DNA from 3 places in the Mesorhizobium sp. BR1-1-6 genome. Region 1 is predicted to be linked to each of the others. Evidence: predicted binding sites of a transcription regulator. Region 1 holds the regulator's gene; each other region holds the start of a gene.
The links. Region 1 encodes LexA, which represses DNA repair genes until DNA is damaged. Its sites were predicted from a motif close to TGTTCNNNNTGTGTTCNG; they were not measured.

Region 1 (4,817 bases):
GCCCGCCTCATTGCCGCTGGCGTTGCCGCCCCTACAGCAGCCGGGCAAGTCGCCGCCGGCGGATGTTTCCACGCCGCCCGGCATTCCCGCAGCCGGCGCGGCCGAGCGCCTGCGCCGTGAGTTCGGCCGTGCCTCGTGGCCTCGTCTGCGCAACGGCGTGGCCAGAGCGTCCGAGCTCGAACTCGATCGGGGCATAGGCTTCCTGCTCGTCCCGGTGTTCCTGGCGTGCGGATCGATTGCGTATTTTTCGTTGGCGGCGGAGCCGGGCTTTGCCAAGCCTGTCGCGGTCGCGATCCTGATGTCGCTGTGCGCGCTCGTTTCACGCTCATGGCCGAAAACGCATCTGTGCTTCATGGCGGCGCTGTTGTGCGCGCTCGGCATGCTCGCCGGCAAAGTCGAGACGTGGCGAGCGGGAACGCGGATGCTGGGCTCGGAAATCTCCACGCAAATCACCGGCCGCGTCGTTTCGGTCGACCAGATGGAGACCGGGCGCATCCGGCTGACCATCGATGTGACATCGACCGCGCGGCCGAAACTACGCTACGCGCCCGAGCGCGTTCGCCTTTCGGCGCGCAAGGTGCCGGCTGAAGTGACGGCCGGCTCCCTCGTGACCGGCTATGCCAGGCTGTTGCCGCCGACCGGGCCGGTGCGGCCGGACAGCTACGACTTTTCCTTCGACAGCTACTTCGCCGGCATAGGCGCCAGCGGCTTCTTTCTCGGCAACCCCAAAATCGTCTCAGCCGATGACAGGCCGTTGTGGGCCGCCCTCTCAGCCGCCATCGAGAGTGCTCGCGAAAGCATTGCCGACCATATCAGGGGCAGCATCGGCGGCGCCGAGGGCGAGATCGCCGCGGCGCTGATCGTGGGTGTTCGCGCCGGGATTCCCGACGAGATCAATGAAGCGATGCGACGCACCGGCATCTACCACATCATCTCAATTTCCGGGCTGCACATGGCGCTGGTCGCCGGCACCGTCATGGGTCTGCTGCGTGGCGGCTTCGCGCTGTTTCCGAACTTTTCCTCCCGTCGGCCGGTCAAGAAATACGCGGCCGCGGCGGCACTTTTCTCGATCGCCGCCTACCTCGTCATTTCGGGCGTCGTTGTCGCCGCCGAACGCAGCTTCATCATGCTGGCGGTGATGCTGATCGCCGTTCTGTTCGATCGGGCGGCACTCACCATGCGCAATCTGGCTATTTCGGCGATCGCCGTCATCGTGGTGTCGCCGCACGAGGTGGTAGGGCCGAGCTTCCAGATGTCGTTCGCCGCCACCGCGGCCCTGGTCGGCGCCTATGCCGGCTGGTCGGATCGCAAAGCCGACAAAGCGCGGACCCCGCCGCCGCAACGGACCTTGCCTGGCCTGCTGACGCGAAAATTGCTGCTGGCGACAGGTGGGCTGGCGATGACCTCGATTATCGCGGGAAGCGCCACGGCGCTTTTCGCCATCTGGCATTTCCAGCGCGTGTCGCCGCTCAGCCTGTTCGCCAATCTTGCCGTCATGCCGATCGTTTCTGTCGTGATGTTCCTTGCGGTTGCCAGCGCGCTGCTGATGCCGTTCGGGTTCGATGGACCATCCCTTTATCTGATGGGCAAGGGACTGACCGCGATGATCGCCATATCAGGATGGATCTCGCAACGCTCGCCGGTCGACGCGGTCGGGTTGATTTCGCAGCAATCCGTCCTTCTGGTGGCGATCGCCCTGGTCATCGCGACGATGGCCACGACATGGCTGCGGCTGACGGCACTTCCCTTCGCGCTCGCCGGCCTGTTGACCGTCTCGGACACGCGCACGCCGGACGTGCTGATTTCGGAGGATGCCCGCCTGGTGGCGTTGCCGATCGGCGGCGGCGAGCTCGCGATCAACCGGGCGCGCCCGAACGAATTCACCGTCGATAATTGGAAACGCGCGCTGAAGTCCGAAACCATCGTTGCGCCGGAACTGTTCGACAGCGGAGACCGACAGTTCGACATCTTCGATCCCGCGCAACTTCCGGCGGGAGCGCCTTTCTATTGCTTCACGGGCCTGTGCATGGCCCGGCATACCTCGGGGGCGATCATCGCGCAGGTGGAGGATCGCAAGGACGCCTGGAGGGCCTGCTCCTATGCGGATCTGATCGTCATCAACGACCCCGCGGGCTACGATCCCTGCCACAATCCGCTGGTTCTCGTCATCACCAAGCGGCAGCTCGCTCGCAAGGGAAGCGCCGCCGTCTTCTTCGACCGGCAATCGGCGACGGCACCGGCGCTGGTCAGCTTTGCCGTCGACCGGCCATATCGGCCCTGGCATGAACAGCGAAAATTCTCACGCGAAGCAAGGGGATTGCCGCCTTACCGCAAACCCGAAAAGCCCACCGCCGAGCCCGCTCAGTAGCGCCTGATCAGCCCGACCAGCTTGCCTTGCACCTTGACCCTGTCCGGTCCGAAAATACGTGTTTCATAGGCCGGATTGGCAGCCTCGAGCGCAATCGAAGCACCCTTTCGGCGGAAGCGCTTCAGCGTTGCTTCCTCCTCGTCCACCAGGGCCACGATGATCTCGCCAGGACTTGCGGTGTCGGCATTGCGGATGATGACCGTGTCGCCGTCGAAAATGCCGGCCTCGATCATCGAATCGCCCTTGACCTCCAGCGCATAGTGTTCGCCGCCCATGATCATGTCAGGCGGCACTGAAATGGAATGCGTCTGATGCTGGATGGCATCGATCGGCACACCCGCTGCGATGCGACCCATGACCGGGATCGACACCGCTGAAACAGCGTCGTCGTCATTGCCGACAGCGGGCAGACGCGAAGACGTCGCCGGCTTGATCTGCCGGCTAGGGCTGCTGCCCTGTCCGAGGCTGCCCTGGATGACGCTCGGGGAGAACTTCTTTGCCGCGTTAAGACCCGGCGCGATCGAGTCCGGCAGGCGCAGCACCTCCAGCGCGCGCGCCCGGTTGGGCAGGCGGCGAATGAAGCCGCGCTCCTCCAACGCCGTGATCAGCCGATGAATTCCCGACTTGGAGGCGAGGTCCAGCGCTTCCTTCATCTCGTCGAAGGACGGCGGAATGCCGCTTTCCTTCAGCCGTTCATGGATGAACATCAAGAGTTCATGTTGCTTGCGCGTGAGCATGGCGGCCCCCAAAGGCATTGCACGAAGGGTCTGGAACCAGAATCAGAAAACAAACCCAGAACAAACCCTATCTGTTCCAGTTGTGTTCCGCAACCATTTAAAGTTTAATGAATTTGTTAAGGCGACGGAAACGAAATGCCCTCCCGCAGCCAGCATCCTGCCAGCGCGGTCCGTCGTCAATGCGCTCCCGGGCCCTTTGAAACTATTTTGGTTAATGGCCTGTGGCCCGACCGGTCTCCACTCTTGGCACAAGCCTGCAAGCTGGGTGACCGGCAGGTGCGGGGTGCGTTTGGGCGGATTAGAAACCCCTGCGGCTCGTGAACGAAACGAAACCAAAATGCCAACTTCCGCCGGAAAACGGCCAGACACCACCACTGGTCGCGACGGGCTGCGTTCGTTCGTTCGCTTGACGAAACCGTATAATAATGTACGGTTTTCGAAGAGGAACACCAATGACCACGCCGAAGCAGGCCGCGCGACGCGAACGGATAGAGGAGGCCGCCTATGCGGTGCTCCGGGAAACCGGCTACAAGAGCGCCTCCCTGCTTGCTATCGCCAAGCGGGCATCGGCCTCGAACGAAACCCTCTACAACTGGTACGGCAACAAGCAGACCCTGTTTCGATCCTTGATCGAAGCCAATGCGGGAGAGGCAAGGAAGCTGCTGGAGGACGCCCTTCACCGGGCGCGCGATCCGCTCGAAACCCTGAACTTGCTCGGGCCAGTCCTGCTGACCCTCGTGACGGGCGACAAGGCGGTGGCGCTCAATCGCGCCGCGGCCGGCGACGTCAACGATACAGGCACGCTTGGCCAATCGATCGCGCAATTCGGCCGCAATACCATAATGCCGCTTGTTGGCGACCTGCTTCGAACCGCAAGTCGGGCCGGCCTGATCGCCTGTGACGATCCTGCCGAAGCCGCCGACATCTACATCAGTCTTTTGATCGGCGATCTCCAGGTTCGCCGGATCGTTGGGGTGCTCGAGGAACTGCCTCGGGCGGAAATCGAGCAAAGATCGAACCGGGCGTTCACCCTGTTCTTGAGCCTCTATGCGGCCAGCCCTTGCCCGGGCGGCAAAACAGCCGGCCCGTTTCCAGGGCGCTCTTCTCACCGAGGAACATCGCGACCATGAGCAAAATTCCCGATCTCGCAGCGATCAAGGCAATGGACACCGCGGATCCGCTGCGTGCCATGCGTGACCGCTTCACCTTGCCCCAGGGGGTGATCTATCTAGACGGCAATTCGCTGGGCGCCGCTTCGCCCGCCGTGTTCGGCGAGCTGCAGAAGGCCGCCACGCAGGAGTGGGCGCAGGATCTCATCCGCGCCTGGAACACCGCCGGCTGGTTCGACATGCCGGTCGAACTCGGCGACCAACTCGGGCGCCTGATCGGGGCCGCCGCCGGCCAGACGGTGGTCTGCGATACCACCTCGATCAACATCTACAAGGTGCTGCATGCGGCACTCGGGATGCGGCCGGACAGGTCAGTCATCGTCGCCGAGGGGGACAGCTTTCCGACCGATCTCTATATGGCCGAAGGCGTTGCCTCGACGCGGCCGGGCACGGTGCTGCGGCTCGAGGGTGTCGATGCGCCGACCATAGAAGAACTGATCGACGAGCGGGTCGCGGTCATCCTGGTCAACCACGTCAACTACAAATCCGGGCAGTTGCGCGACATGGCCGCGCTGACGCGGACGGCACATGATGCCGGCGCGC
Region 2 (4,817 bases), on a different contig from region 1:
CCGGCCGGAAGCGAACGAGCCGCCGCCATAGGAATTGCCGTAGCCGCCATAGGAGTTGCCGCTTTCGGCGACTTCGACATGGGTTTCAGGCAGTTCATCGAGGAAGCGGGAGGGAATCGTCGATTGCCACAGGCCGTGGATGCGGCGGTTGGAGACGAACCAGATGTGCAGGTTCTTCTTGGCACGGGTCACGCCGACATAGGCCAGCCGGCGCTCCTCCTCCAGGCCGGAACGGCCGCCTTCGTCCAGCGCGCGCTGGTGCGGGAACAGGCCTTCCTCCCAGCCCGGGAGAAAAACGGTCTCGAATTCGAGGCCTTTGGCCGAATGCAGCGTCATGATGTTGACGGCGTCGAGTTCGGCGTTCTGCTCGGCGTCCATGACCAGAGCGACATGTTCGAGGAAGGAGCGCAGCGATTCATACTCCTCCATGGAGCGGATCAGCTCCTTGAGGTTCTCCAGCCGGCCGGGCGCTTCGACCGAACGGTCGTTCTTCCACATGTCGGTGTAGCCGCTCTCTTCCAGGATGGTCTCGGCCAGTTCGGTGTGCGGCGTGGTTTCCAGCGCCTTCTGCCAGCGTTCGAAATTGGCCGCGACCTCGCGCAATGCGGCGCGCGGTTTGGGCTTCAATTCATCGCTCTCGGCGAGCTTGGCGGCGGCTTCCAGCATCGGTACGCGCAGCGCGCGGGCCGTGTCGTGGATCTGGCGGATGGTGGTTTCGCCGAGGCCGCGCTTGGGCACATTGACGATGCGCTCGAAGGCGAGATCGTCGGCGCCTTGCGCGACGACGCGGAAGAAGGCAAGCGCGTCGCGGATCTCCATGCGCTCATAGAAGCGCGGGCCGCCAATGACGCGGTAGTTGAGACCGAGCGTGACGAAGCGGTCCTCGAACTCGCGCATCTGGAAGGACGCCCGCACCAGGATCGCCATGTCGTTGAGATTGTGCTTCTGGCGCTGATAAGCCTCGATGGTCTCGCCGACAGCGCGTGCTTCCTCCTCGGAATCCCAGGCGGCGTGGACGTTGACCTTGCCGTCCTCGGGATCGTCGCGATCGGTGAACAGCGTCTTGCCGAAGCGGCCTTCATTGTGGGCGATGAGGTGCGAAGCGGCGCCGAGGATATGCGCGGTGGAACGATAATTGCGCTCCAGCCGGATGATGGTGGCGCCGGGAAAATCCTTGTCGAAGCGCAGGATGTTGTCGACCTCCGCGCCGCGCCAGCCATAGATCGACTGGTCGTCGTCGCCGACGCAGCAGATGTTTACTTTGTTTTCGCTCACGGGCTGTTCCGCGCCTGCCGGCGCGGGCCCGCCCCCTCTTTTCTGCGCGCCTTCGGCGTCGCGGGAGGGGCCTCGCAAAGGCTCGGACGCCCGGTCGGGCTTGCGGCCTTCGGCCGAATGCAAATCCGTAGACGTCGCGCTACGCCCGCTATTTGGCCGCTGCGCCAGGAGCCGCAGCCACATGTATTGCGCGGTGTTGGTGTCCTGGTACTCGTCGACCAGGATGTATCTGAACCGCTTGTGATACTCCTTCAGCACGTCCGGATTGGCGCGGAAGATGCGGATCGGGTGGCAGAGCAGATCGCCGAAATCGCAGGCGTTCAGCGTCTGCAGGCGCTCCTGATAGGCCTTGTAGAGCTCGCGGCCCTTGCCGTTGGCGAAACTGCGCGCATCGCCCTCGGCGATATCGGCCGGGCCTTGCCCCTTGTTCTTCCAGCCGTCGATCATCTGCGCGAACTGCTTGGCCGGCCAGCGCTTGTCGTCAAGGCCCTCGGCCTGGATCAATTGCTTGATCAGCCGCACGACGTCGTCGGTGTCGAGGATGGTGAAGTCGGATTTCAGCCCGGCAAGCTCGGCGTGCCTGCGCAAGAGCTTGACGCCGATCGAGTGGAAGGTGCCGAGCCAGGGCATGCCCTCGACATTGCCTTCGCCGATCAGGATGCCTATGCGCTGCTTCATCTCGCGCGCGGCCTTGTTGGTGAAGGTCACGGCCAGGATCTGCGAGGGAAAGGCTTTTCCGGTCGCCAGGATGTGGGCGATGCGGGTGGTCAAGACGCGCGTCTTGCCGGTGCCGGCGCCGGCCAGCACCAGAACGGGACCTTCGGTGGTTTCCACCGCCAGCCGCTGCTCGGGGTTCAACCCCTTGAGATAGTCGGGCGCGTTGTTGTGGCCGCTGCGGGCAGCCATGGCGCGCGCGGCGATGCCCGACGGGGCGGTGGGCCGCGCATCGGGTTCATCGAAAAAGGGCATGTCTTCGGAAAAGCCGGACATCGCCCCCGAATGTAGTGATTCGGTGGAGAAAGACCAGAACTGTCTACGTTTTGTTCCACTCCTGATTGTTTCCGGCCTGCTTGACAGGCAGGGCGGGTGAGGGAAAGCTGCGCAAAGGGCAGGGAGGGGATCCTGTTGCCCACGGCCGCCTCGAGGCGCGCAACAGTCGAAGGAGTATCATCTTGGCTGTCACCATCACCTCCCTCATCCTCTTCCTCATCGGCCTCGCGCTTGGCGCCGGCGGCATCTGGTTGGCTTCACTGGGAGGCAGCTGGTACTACATCATATCAGGCATCGCCTTCCTCATCGCAGCATGGCTGCTCTACCGGCGCAGATCCACCGCGCTCTGGCTCTACGCCGCGATCGTGCTGGGCACGCTTGCCTGGGCGGTCTGGGAAATCGGCTTCGACTGGTGGGAACTCGGGCCGCGCGGCGGCATCATCGTGCTCGGCGCGTTGTGGCTGCTGACGCCGTGGGCGAGGCGGGGCCTTGTTGGTCCCGATGGCCGCGCGCCGCTCATTCTCGCCGTTTTGGCGTCGCTGGCGGTCGCCGGCTATTCAATGACGACCGATCCCAAGGATATTGCCGGCAATCTCGACACCGACAAGGTGACCCCGGCGGCCGATCTCGGCGGCGACATACCTGCCGGCGAATGGCACTTCTACGGCCGTACGCCCTATGGCCAGCGCTATTCGCCGCTCGACCAGATCACGCCGGAGAACGTCGCCAACCTGCAGCCGGCCTGGACTTATCGCACCGGCGACGTGAAAGGTCCCGACGATGTCGGCGAGACCACCTATCAGGTGACGCCGCTGAAGATCGCCGATACGCTCTACATCTGCACGCCGCACAATTTCGCCATCGCCATCGACGCCGCCACGGGCAAGGAGAAGTGGCGCTACGATCCCCAGGTCAAGCTCGACAAGGACCGCCAGCACCAGACCTGCCGCGGCGTCTCCTACTACGCCGACGCCAAGATCGGTGCCGGGCAGCCTTGCGCCGCGCGTGTCTACCTGCCGACTTCGGACGCGCGGCTGATCGCGCTCGACGCCGCCAACGGTCAGGTCTGTCCGTCCTTTGCCGAAGGCGGCACGCTGAACCTTCTGACCGGCATGCCTTATCCCAAGTCCGGCTATTACTATTCGACCTCGGCGCCGCTGATATCGGGCGGCAAGATCATCGTCGGCGGCGCGGTCAACGACAATTATTCCACGCAGGAGCCGTCCGGCGTCATCCGCGCCTTCGATGCCTCCACGGGCGCGCTGATCTGGAACTGGGATTCCGGCAATCCCGACCAGACCACGCCGCTGGCGGCAGGCCAGACCTACACCGCCAATTCGCCCAACATGTGGTCGACGCCGAGTGCCGACGAAAAGCTCGGCCTGCTCTACATACCGCTCGGCAACCAGACGCCGGACCAGCTCGGCGCCGGCCGCAGCGCCAACGTCGAGAAATTCTCCTCCTCGATCACCGCGCTCGACCTCAATACGGGGCAATTGAAATGGGTGCGCCAGACCGTGCACCATGACCTGTGGGACATGGACGTGCCGGCGCAGCCGAGCCTTGTCGACATCACCAAGGCCGACGGCACGGTCGTGCCGGCGCTGGTGGGGCCGACCAAGCAGGGCTACCTCTACGTGCTCGACCGGCGCACCGGCGAGCCGGTCATCCCGGTCAAGGAAGTGCCGGCGCCCGGCGGCGCCATCGAAGGCGACCACACATCGCCCACGCAGCCGGTGTCGGACCTTTCCTTCAATCCGCCGCCGCTGACCGATGCCGACATGTGGGGCATCACCATGTTCGACCAGCTGGCGTGCCGGATTGCGTTGCACAGGCTGCGCTACGAGGGCCGCTACACGCCGCCATCGCTGCAGGGCACGCTGGTCTATCCCGGCAATTTCGGCGTCTTCAACTGGGGCGGCGTGGCGGTCGATCCGGTCCGGCAGGTGCTGTTCGGCATGCCGACCTATCTCGCCTTCACCTCCAGGCTTGTGCCCCGCGCGGACGTGCCGCCACCAGGCGACGCCAAGGGCAGCGAGCAGGGGCTGAACCGAAATGACGGCGCTCCTTATGCGGTGGTGATGGGACCGTTCCTGTCGCCGCTCGGCATTCCGTGCCAGGCGCCGCCATGGGGCTATGTCGCCGGAGCCGACCTCAGGACCGGACAGATCGTTTACAAGCACAGGAACGGCACGGTCTACGACATGACGCCGCTGCCTTTGCCGCTGAAGGTCGGCGTGCCCGGCATTGGCGGGCCGATGATCACCGCCGGCGGGGTGGCTTTCCTCGGCGCCGCGGTCGACGACTACCTGCGCGCCTACGACCTGACCTCAGGCAGGCAGCTCTGGCAGGCGCGCCTGCCAGCCGGCGGGCAATCGACGCCGATGACCTATACGGTGGCTGACGGGCGCCAGTTCGTGGTCATCGTCGCCGGCGGCCATGGCTCGGTCGGCACCAAGCCCGGCGATTATGTAATGGCATACGCACTGCCGAAGTAAGGAACGGGTTCGGTCCCGCAGGATCGCGCCCTAGCTGATTCCGAGATGGCTCTT
Region 3 (4,817 bases), on a different contig from region 1:
GTTCGGCTCCCCCACCTACGCCTACGACAAGAAGACCAAGACCATGCGCTGCGGCCAGGCCGTGGTGAAGGATGTCGACGGCCAGGAATACGGGCCGGACACCAAGCTCAGCGAGTGGTAGCCCCTCGCATCCACAGCCACGCCGCCAGCCAGGCGATCGATGCCGCAAGCATCGCCAAGCCCAGGTCAAGAGCCAGCTCCGGAACGAACGCACGAAGCGCGATCGGCACCGCGCCAATGAGATAGAGAGCGAGAGGAATGCGCGGCACGCCTCTTGCAACGGCGAGAGAGATTACAAACGCGAGCGTTCCAACCAGAAAAAGAACCGAACTGGCGACCAGAGCCAGACCGAGCGGTCCGGCTCGCAGCTCGACGATGGTTGTGAGCGGAAGCTTCGAAAATACCAGATTGATCACTGCTTCCACGCCTACCAAACTTGCCAACGCAACGAAGTTGATGACAAACGCGATAGTGCCGAACAGCCCCGCGCGCCGGCCAAACGCAAGAAACAGGCCCACGACGAGGCCAAGCGCCAATATCTCGGCGACTGGTGCGAGAAGTTGCGTCAGATCGGTGGTCGCGATGAGCGAGCTGCGTTTAGCCGCGTTGACCAGAAGAATAAGCGCGCTTCCCATCCCGGCAACGGCGGCAAGCCGATAAAGCGTGAGGCTGGGCACAGTCGCGCTCGACTGAACAATCGCGAAATTCTCCTGCTGAAATTCTTCGGCTGGACTCTGATGCGAAATGACCGATTGCGAGCGGGGTGGGGCTGTTCTGGCGAGCATGTTCGTCTCCTCAGCTGGGAGTTCGGGAGCCGCGAAGACCGTAGGCCTGTTCCGATCCCATCAGTAATCACTGCTTACATCCTCTGGCCGGAATTGTAAACGGCGATTACATAAATCGCGGAATCATGCTACAGAGGCGGGGAGCTGCTCCACGGAACGAAGGGAAAGAGATGGCAAAAGCCAAGGCGCCTCATCGCACTGGTTACCACCATGGCAATTTGCGGGAGGTCCTGATCGATGCCGCGGTTCAACTGGTCGAGGAAGGCGGCCCCGACAATGTGAGCGTGCGCGAAGCCGCAAAACGTGCCGGCGTTTCCCCTGGCGCGCCATTCCGTCACTTCAGCAACAAGACCGCGTTGATGACGGCTGTCGCGGAGCAGGCAATGAGCCGATTCCGCTCGGAGATCACGAATGCGGTCGAGAAGGTTGCGACGGACGATCCGATCGAACGCTTTGCCGCTGTTGGAATCGCCTATTTGCGCTGGGCAATTCGAAACCCCACCCACTTCCAGATCATCTCGACACGCAATCTTATTGATTGGGATGCTTCAGAGTCGCTGCGTCACGATAACGAAGCGGTGCGTTCGCTGATGGAAGCGTCAATGGCAGAAGCACAGCGACGAAACATGCTCCGGTCGGACGACATGGCAGAGACCCAGATAGCCGCGAGGGCGCTCGTCTACGGGCTCGCACGCATGTACATTGATGGACATTTTGCGCAATGGGCAGTGGCAGGACATACCGGGGAGCAGACTGTGCAGAACGTATTAAAACATTTCGTCACACTCATTGTGAAATGACGGCCTGACGTGGAACCGGTCACTCGGCTGCCTCTTCGATCTTCTCCATATCGTCGTCCGAGAGGCCGAAATGGTGGCCGATCTCGTGGATCAGCACATGGGTGACGATGTCGCCCAAAGTCTCCTCGTTCTCGGCCCAGTAATCGAGGATGGCGCGGCGGTAGAGCGTGATGCGGTTCGGGCCTTCGCCGGTCTGCGGGTTCCAGCGCTCGGCGATGCCGCGTCCCTCGAACAGGCCGAGCAGGTCGAAGGGGGTTTCCAGTGACAGGTCGTCCATGATCTCGTCGGTCGGGAATTCGGCGATCTGGATGACGATCTCGCCGGTCAGCTTGCGAAAATCCTCGGGCAGATGGGCGTAGGCCTCCAGCGCCAGGAACTCGATCTCGTCCATCGACGGCGAAAGCTGGTCGTGCCAAATGCGGGTCTTGTAGATGCGGGCCATGCTTTGTCCTTTGATCCCGGCATATAGGCTTTTGGGCCACAATCGGCAAATGACGCGGCGGCCAACCCCAGGATTGCTTACGGCACCGGGAGCCGTTTCGCATGGCTTGAGGGGCGGTCGGCTGTCCGACCCATGTTGGCCCTCTTATCGGAGAGGAATAAATTCCCCCATGAGTCTGCTTGACTCTTCGGGTCGCCTCTGGAATCTATAAGAACATAACAGGAACAATTGTGAGTGGACACTGACCGTCATGGCGATGAGCGCCGTGGCGCGGGAGACTGTTTTTGCCCTGCGCCGCCAGATCGCGAAGATCGAGGGAACGCTGCCCGAGCGCCTGCAGGCGCCGGCCGGCGCGGTTTCCGACGCCGGCATGGCCGCCGCGGACCGCACCGTGGTCCGGCGCGGCATCGCCGTAGCCAGGCCGGATGCTTTCCTGCGCACCGGCATCGGCCGGCTCGATGCCGCCCTCGGTGGCGATTGGGGCGGCGATTTGGGCGGCGGCCTGCCGAAAGCGGCCTTGAGCGAAATCCATGGCGTCGAGACCCGCGATGCCGGAGCGGTCGCCGGCTTCGCCCTGTCGCTCGCCAGCCTGATCCTCAAGCCCAGCCTGATCCTCAAGCAAGGGCCGCGATTGCCGGTGCTGTGGATCGGCACCCAGGAGGTTTTTCGCGAGGCGGGCTTTCCCTATGCCCGGGGCCTTCACGCCGCCTTCGGCATCGAGCCGGAGCAATTGCTGTTTTCCGAGGCGCCAAGGCTCGCCGATGCGCTGTGGGTCGCCGAGGAGGCGGCCCGCATGACGGCGCTCGCCGCCGTCATCCTTGAAGTCCGCGGCAATCCGCAGCGGCTGGACCTGACCGCGACGCGCCGGCTGCACGCCCGCGCGCAGAGCGCCGGCCGGCCGGTCTTCCTGCTGCGGCAGGCGGCCGAACCCGAACCGACGGCGGCGCCCGTCCGCCTCATCGTCTCGCCGGCGCCGGCAGGGCCGCGCGACACGGTCGCCGGGCCGCTTGCCGGCTCGATCGGCCGCCCCGCCTTCACCATCAGCATCGGCAAGAGCCGCACGGCCCTGCCAGGACAATTCATATTGGAGTGGAACCCCGATGAACGCATATTCGATGAAAGACGGATTGGGGAAGAACGAGCAAAGAATCCTGTCCCTGTGGTTTCCCTATCTCGCGGCCGAACGGATCCTGCGGCAGCGCCTGGGGCGGTCCTGGCGTTCCCGGCCATCGGATCACCGGCCGCTGGTGATCAGCCATCGCGACAGCAACGCGCAGCGCATCTTAGCCCTCGACGAGCGGGCTGAGGCGCTGCATCTGAAGCCCGGCATGGGCATCGCCGATGCGCGCGCCATGCATCCGTCGATCGACATAATGGAGGCCGATGCCGAAGCCGACCGGCGCCTGCTCGAAGGCCTTGCGGACTGGTGCGACCGCTATACCCCGCTGGTGGCGCTCGACGGGACCGACGGCCTGTTCCTCGACGTCACCGGCTGCACCCATCTTTTCGGCGGCGAACGCGCCATGCTGGACGAGATCCTGTCGCGCTTCTTCCATCAGGGCTTCGACGTCCGTGCCGGCCTTGCCGCGACACCCGGCGCCGCCTGGGCGGCGGCGCGGTTCTGCGGCGACCGCATCGTTGCCGGCGGCGAGGAGGAAGCGCTCCTGGCGCCCTTGCCGCTGGCGGCGCTACGCATCGCGCCGGAAACCCGCGCCAGCCTGGAAAGTGTTGGCCTGCGCACGGCGGGCGCGGTGATGGCCGCGCCGCGCGCGCCGCTCGCCCGCCGCTTCGGTGCCTCCCTGCTCTTGCGCCTCGACCAGGCGCTCGGCCGTCTCGACGAGGCGGTGTCGCCGCGCCTGCCCGTCGCGCCGCTTTCGGTCGAACGCCATTTGGCCGAGCCCGTCACGCTGACAGAGGACATAGAACGGCTGGTGGGCATGCTGGCGACGACCCTGAAGATCGACCTCGAGCGGCGCGGCGAAGGCGCGAGAAGCCTGGCGCTGCTCTTGTTCCGCGTCGACGGCGCCGTCAGCCGCATCGCGCTCGGCACGTCGCGACCGATGCGCGAACCCCGGCTGATCCAGAAATTGTTCCATGAGCGGCTGGCCGCCCTCGAGCAGCATATCGATGCCGGCTATGGCTTCGACCTGGTGCGGCTTTCGGTGCTGGCGGCGGCGGCCTTCGACATGCCGCAGGCCGACCTGACAGGCAAAACGACCGACGACGGCGCCGATATCGCGCTGTTCGCCGACCGCATCCGCGCCCGGCTCGGCGAGGGCGCGGTTCTCAAGCCGGTCGTCGTGGAAAGCCATCTGCCCGAGCGTGCCGTCGCCACCATCCCCTTCACGGAAACCCCGCGCCGCATCACGCCGCCGAAGAAACCGGACAGGATGCAGGCGCCGATGACCATCTTCCCGCCGGAGCGGCCGATCCGGCTTTTCCGCTCGCCCGAGCCGATTGAGGTGCCGGCCACCGAAATGCCCGAGGGACCGCCGCTGAATTTCCGCTGGCGGCGTGCGCTCTACAGGGTCGCCCGCGCCGAAGGCCCTGAACGCATCGCGCCGGAATGGTGGCGTGAATTTTCGAGCGACGAAGCGGCGTCGACACGCGACTATTTCCGCATCGAGGATGCCGACGGCCGCCGCTACTGGCTCTACCGGCAAGGTCTCTATGGCGGCTCTGAAATCCCGCCGCGCTGGTTCCTGCACGGGGTCTTCGCATGAACGCGCTGACCGCCATTCCCTATGCGGAATTCGGCATCCAGTCGAATTTCTCGTTCCTGCGCGGCGC

Region 2: LB545_RS20410 (ATP-dependent helicase) is a predicted target of LexA. The motif match lies at 2,306-2,323, and genes of this name have one in related genera.
Region 3: LB545_RS03030 (ImuA family protein) is a predicted target of LexA. The motif match lies at 2,237-2,254, and genes of this name have one in related genera.

What each region holds. Positions count from the first base shown of each region.
Region 1 is NZ_JAIUHZ010000010.1:74,843-79,659, forward strand. It holds gene LB545_RS19670 (ComEC/Rec2 family competence protein) at 1-2,368, shown strand, start outside; gene lexA (transcriptional repressor LexA) at 2,362-3,105, opposite strand; gene LB545_RS19680 (TetR/AcrR family transcriptional regulator) at 3,558-4,235, shown strand; gene kynU (kynureninase) at 4,232-4,817, shown strand, end outside.
Region 2 is NZ_JAIUHZ010000011.1:25,493-30,309, reverse strand. It holds gene LB545_RS20410 (ATP-dependent helicase) at 1-2,265, opposite strand, end outside; gene LB545_RS20405 (glucose/quinate/shikimate family membrane-bound PQQ-dependent dehydrogenase) at 2,448-4,763, shown strand; gene LB545_RS20400 (hypothetical protein) at 4,794-4,817, opposite strand, start outside.
Region 3 is NZ_JAIUHZ010000001.1:615,642-620,458, reverse strand. It holds gene LB545_RS03050 (DUF1737 domain-containing protein) at 1-121, shown strand, start outside; gene LB545_RS03045 (hypothetical protein) at 108-785, opposite strand; gene LB545_RS03040 (TetR/AcrR family transcriptional regulator) at 956-1,585, shown strand; gene LB545_RS03035 (metallopeptidase family protein) at 1,605-2,027, opposite strand; gene LB545_RS03030 (ImuA family protein) at 2,278-3,333, shown strand; gene LB545_RS03025 (DUF6504 family protein) at 3,275-4,750, shown strand; gene LB545_RS03020 (error-prone DNA polymerase) at 4,747-4,817, shown strand, end outside.